Linked DNA regions of Bdellovibrio bacteriovorus str. Tiberius. Each later gene encodes a partner of the first gene's protein in a complex. Links are inferred from orthologs where the notes say so. Each region holds a gene or a part of one and is shown on either strand. Other genes may lie near its edges.

What was found.
Region 2: the proteins of fliM (region 1) and BDT_RS09065 are in contact, whole or in part, in a crystal structure (PDB 1F4V), measured with the Escherichia coli proteins. The link is inferred for Bdellovibrio bacteriovorus str. Tiberius from one-to-one orthologs.

Annotation. Positions count from the first base shown.
Region 1 is NC_019567.1:3,453,588-3,456,350, reverse strand. It holds fliM (flagellar motor switch protein FliM), read left to right. Parts: upstream 1-762; coding sequence 763-1,764; downstream 1,765-2,763. Other genes in the region: BDT_RS16290 (FliO/MopB family protein), read left to right, coding at 2,147-2,763; BDT_RS16305 (flagellar basal body-associated FliL family protein), read left to right, coding at 190-753. UniProt on the Escherichia coli protein: FliM is one of three proteins (FliG, FliN, FliM) that forms the rotor-mounted switch complex (C ring), located at the base of the basal body.
Region 2 is NC_019567.1:1,899,144-1,902,082, reverse strand. It holds BDT_RS09065 (response regulator), read left to right. Parts: upstream 1-1,226; coding sequence 1,227-1,652; downstream 1,653-2,939. Other genes in the region: BDT_RS09055 (HD-GYP domain-containing protein), read left to right, coding at 2,171-2,939; BDT_RS09060 (chemotaxis protein CheX), read left to right, coding at 1,674-2,174; BDT_RS09070 (helix-turn-helix domain-containing protein), read right to left, coding at 628-1,017; BDT_RS09075 (acyl-CoA thioesterase), read right to left, coding at 75-506. UniProt on the Escherichia coli protein: Involved in the transmission of sensory signals from the chemoreceptors to the flagellar motors.

The DNA.
Region 1 (2,763 bases):
GGCGCCTGTTTGGCGAAATAGTCAAATTTTCGCGCCAAAACTTTGGCGCCTGTCATAGAATTACTACCCGGCAAACATTCACCACAGGGGCAAAAATTGCCCCAATTCAAATATGTTGTCCCGCAGTCACTGGCCCTCGGCGAAGGTCCTGTTGGCATCCGTGTTGCTTTCAATCTTGATAGGACCACTATGTGGTCATTCATCATGGAGGATGAAGTGGCTGAAGAAAAAGCGGCAGCATCGGATGTATCGTCAGCTCCGAGCGGGGGATCTGGACAAAAGCCTATTCTACTTATTGCCTTGGCGGTCGTTAATATGCTCGTCGTTGCAGGTGTTGGATTCATGCTCTATTCCAACCGCAAGAAAGAAGCGGCAGAATCTAAAATTGAACAAGTGATCAAAGGCGAAGCAGAAGCTCAGCACAAAGAGGCCACTGAAGAAAAAGAGGTCATCGGTAAAGTCGTTCCTCTGGAAACCTTTATTGTGAATCTGGCGGGCTCTAAAGGCCGTAAAGTCGCAAAAGTGAACATGGAGCTGGAAGTGACCGGCAGCCACGTCATGGAAGAGCTGGAAAAGCGCAAAGCCCAGATCCGCGACATCATTATTATTATTCTATCCAGCAAGACCTATGAGGATGTTTCCTCCAGGGAAGGCAAAGACAGTCTTCGCAGTGAAATCAAGGACACCATCAACTCTTTCCTGGTTCAGGGAAAGATTTCCAACGTGTTCTTCACCGAGTTTATTTATAACTAAGGCAGGACTATGAATCAGGTTCTTTCACAAAGTGAAGTGGATGCTCTGTTAGCCGCGGTCTCTGACGGGGACGTGGGCTCGCCAGAGGCGTCCAAGCCCGAAGCGCAGAACGTCGGTAAAGTCGACGAGCGCAAGATCGTTTCTTATGACCTTACCAGCCAGGACCGTATTATTCGTGGCCGCCTTCCTCAACTGGAAGTTATCTACGAGAAATTCATGCGTGCCTTCCGCGTTTCTTTGTCATCTGCTTTGCGTAAAATCGCTTCCATCACACTGACTTCCACTGAATTCCTGAAATTCGGGGAGTTCATCAATACATTGCCAATGCCGACGTGCATGTCGGTGCTGCGTTTCGGAAACCTGCGTGGTTCCGCACTGTTCGTGATCGAAAGCAAGCTGGCTTACGCACTGGTTGACAGTTTCTTTGGCGGTGCTGACCGTCCTTATACAAAAATCGACGGCAAGGACTTCACCCCAATTGAGCTTTCCATTGTCCAAAAGGTGGTGGGTCTGGCGATCAACGATATGGAAATGGCGTGGGCCTCCATTGAAAAGATCGGCTGTTCTTTTGTTCGTACCGAGGTGAACCCGCAGTTCGTGGGTATCGTGCCTCCGACGGACGTGGTTATTGCCTCCACGTTTGACGTGGAGCTTGAAAACGCGACGGGCACGATCTCTATCGTGATTCCTTACGCGACCATCGAGCCGATCAAACAAAAACTGCAGACCGGTTTCCAGGTTGAAACCGATCAGACAGACAAAAAGCTTTGGACTGCGATCATCCAGGAACAGCTTCTGGAAACAGACATGGAGATCAAAGTGAACCTGGGCGAAACCGAGATCAAGCTGAAAGATCTCATGAACCTGAAAGTCGGCGATGTGATTCCGCTGGATCAGGATGCTTCGGGTGAATTCGACGTGGCGGTCGAAGGTGTCAGAAAGTTTAAAGGTTATTACGGAATACATCATGGAACCGTGGCTGTGCAAGTGACCAGACCGGTGGAAAAGTAGGGGGATGAATGAGCGACGATACATTGGATAATCTGGCGGATCAGCTGGTGGCGGAAGCTGCCGGTATGGCTGAATCCAGCGGAAGAAAAGCTTCCAGCGAGATGCCAACACATAAAGACAGAAACCTGAGCCTGATCCTCGACATCCCTTTGAAAGTGTCAGTGGAATTGGGCCGTACCAAAATGCCGGTGAACGAACTGCTGAACCTGACTCAGGGTTCCGTGATCGAGCTGAGCAAGCTGGCGGGTGAGCCGATGGAAGTTTACGTGAATGACAAGTTGATCGCCCGCGGCGAAGCCGTGGTGGTGAACGAAAAGTTCGGCGTGTGTTTGACGGATATTATTTCACCTGCTGAGCGCGTAGAGCAGCTCAGATAAGAGGTATGAAGATGCGTTGGTTGCTTTCTTTGATCTTTGTAGTTTCAGTTTCTGCCCATGCGGAGCAGGCGTCCACGCCAACGGCGGCAGCGTCTGAATCCCAGGAGCTTTCCGCGGCCGCGACAGCAGAGCCAAATGATCTGCCAAAGACAGAGTCAAAGGATGTCACTAAAAATGACAACCGCAAAGAATCCGAGATTCTTCTGAATCTGGAATCCAATAAGAAAGCAGCCTCTGAAGGCGGCGGACTTTTCCGTATTCTTTTCACCCTGTCCATGCTGGGTGTTGTGGGTACGGGCGCGTTCTTCTTCCTGCGCAAGTATAAAGTTCCCAAAGCGATGAAACATCAGACGCAGATCAAGGTTTTGCAGCAGCACTACCTGGGTCCGAAGAAAAGTCTGGCAATCGTGCGCGTGGCGGGCGAGTCCATCCTGATCGGTGTGACGGATCATAATATCTCCATGATCAAGTCCCTGTCCCTTCTGGATGACGAAGTGCCTGAAGAAGCGCCACAAAGCTTCGGCAAAGTTCTGGGTCAGTCCAATTCCAAAAATGTGGACTTCGACGACACGGCGGCTGAAGAGGAAACTCCGCCTTCGCGCAAACGCAGCGCCAAGGATCT
Region 2 (2,939 bases), 1.6 Mb from region 1 along the record:
CGGCAGTTCGCTGTTGATTAGCAAATGTAATCTAACAACGAACATGAGCAATAATAGAAAATGAAAAACAAAAATTATCTGGTTTTATTCTGCAGGCGAATCTCGCGACGTTTTTTCGCCTGTTCGAAACGGCGTTTGTCTTCGTCGGATTCCAGCACCAAGCCCGGAACTTCTGTTGGTTTTCCCATAGAGCCCAAAGCCACAAAAGTCAGATACGCAGAAGCCGTATGGAAGGACTCTCCGGTTTTTGGATTTTCTGCATCCACACGAACCCCGACTTCCATTGACGTTCTGGAAGTGTAGTTCACGCTGGCCTTCAGATTTACCACCCAGCCCTTGTAAACAGGTGCCACGAAATCCAAACGGTCAATACTGGCCGTGACGGTTTCCTTGTTACAATGTCGTTGTGAGCAGATCGCGGCGCAGATATCGATCCAGGACATGATCGTTCCGCCAAAGACACTTCCCAAAGAGTTGGTATGGGAAGGAAGAACCAATTGAGTCATTACCACTTGAGATGATGAGACGGGTTTTGAAGCAGCCAAGATGCAGCCCCTTTCTGAAAAAACAAAGCGCAGGTCTGTGTCTCCACATCCTGCGCCTTAGAACCAATCTAATCAATAAAGATTAGATGCCGCCCATACCAATATCGGAGTTACCGCCACGGTTCAAACCGCTACCTGGTAGAGTTGTAGTACCTGCAACAGTCGCAGATCCAGCTGGGATCGTTTGTGTTGCATTGTTATTGAATGCAGTTGCAGCAGCTGCTTGGTTGTTGTTCTCAGCGCGAACTTCAGTTTCAACGAAGCCCAGGTGAGGCAAGCACCATACGATCAACTGTGCACGAGACTTCACATTCATTTTTTTGTAGATGTTTGTGAGGTGAAATTTAACTGTTTTCTCAGTTACAAAAAGCTGGTTCGCAACTTCCTTGTTGGACAAGCCTTTAGACACAAGTTCAGCAACTTCTGCCTCTCTATTTGAAAGACCTTTTTGAATCAGGACATCTCTGAGCATCCTTGCTCCCTCCCGCTAATTGTTTTTGTTTTTAAATCCGTCTAAACCTTCAACGCCACCCAGGACTCATGTCCAAAAGTAGCCTCGACCACCTGTAATAAAGTCTGACAACAAAAACTGAAATTCGCAATAGCTTTGGACTCTAGTTTTAAAAAACTAGACCGATAAGCATGAGGATTTTACACAGTTTCCAACATTCAGGAGATATTATGTTTCCCACAAATACGAAGTTTTTGGTCGTTGATGACTTCGCAACTATGCGAAAAATCATTAAAAAAGTGCTAAATGAGCTTGGCTACACCAACGTAGAGGAAGCTGATGACGGTAAAACGGCCCTGCCGATGATCCAGGCCGCTCATGATGCAGGCCAGCCTTACGGCTTTGTCATTTCGGACTGGAATATGCCCGGAATGCAGGGTATCGACCTTTTGAAGGCCTGCAAAGCCGATCCCCGCACTAAGTCTGTGCCATTCATGCTGGTGACTGCAGAGTCCGAGCAAAAGCACATCCTGGAAGCCGCTAAAGCCGGCGTTTCTGACTACGTGGTTAAACCGTTCAACTCTGCCACTCTGAAGGGCAAGATGGAACGCGTTTGGGCCAAACACAACCCTTCTGCGCAAGCAAAAGCTTCCTAAGATCTGGATCTGGAGAAATAAATGTCTGCAGCACCAAAAGAAGCTATCAATCCCCTGTTTGACAAGCGCTTGATCAATGCTTTCGTCGAAGGCGTTATCAAGACCCTGAAAACCATCGCTCAGACCGATGCAACACCTGGCAAGCCCTTCATTGAGCCGCAATTCGTGCTTAAAGGGGAAATCGCCGGCATGGTCGGTATGGTTGCGCCTCCTTTGAAAGGCACTTTGCTGATCTCTTATGGCAAAGACAGTATCTTCCACATTCTTGAGAACATGCTGGGCGAAAAGCACACCTCCATCAATGGTGATGTGTCGGACGCCGTTGGTGAAATGACCAACATGATTTACGGTTCTGCCAAGACAACTCTGAATCAACTGGGTTACAACTTCGAGATGGCAATTCCAACCGTGATTTCCGGTGATTTCAAGATCACCCACGCTGATAAAAGTGCCACACTCGTCATCCCCTTCAACCTGACGAACGGCTCCACTTTCTATGTGGAGATTTCGGTGCAGCAATGAGTTCCACTTCAGGAAAGACGGTTGATGTTCTCATCGGGAGTCCCCGTGACTCCTTCTGGGAAGCCATCACCTCTATCCTGAAGGGTTACTATCCGTACCAGCTCAAGCACTTCAAATCCATCGACGAAGCCCTGGATCACGGCACTTCCGAAAACTTCAAACCTATTTTAGCCCTTGTCGACGGACAGGACGGCACCAATCTGACCAATGAATGGGTGCAGTCCACCAAAATGAACTATCCCGACTGCCCGGTCATCGTTCTGCATTCCTCCGCCGCCCCTTTGGATTTCTCCGTCGTGAAGAAAAACGGTGCGAATGAAATCATGCACATCAATTTCGACCGTGAATTCATTTCCGACATGGTTCTGCAACTGGCCCCGATTGAAATGGAAGGCGACCAGATCCCGATCACAGCGCTAATGCCCGTGGATCTGCGCGATATGGACGCCGGAACCAACATCAACTTTGATGTCTTTGTCCACCTGCCCGCCAATCACAGATCCGTGATGATGCGTAAATCCGGCGACATCGTCGACCAAAAGCATCTGGACAAGTTCAATGCCTTAAAACAGCAGATGTACATCAAAAAGACCCAGATGAAACCGTTCTTTGAATACGCCCGCACGGTGATGAGCATGCGCAACATGCCCCTGCCGATCTCGATGACAGAAAAATTCCACCGCTCGAAAAAAGTCATCTATGAAATCATGGCGCAGTTCCTGAATGGTGCTTCCACGGACTATTCCGAAGGCAAAGTGATCCTTG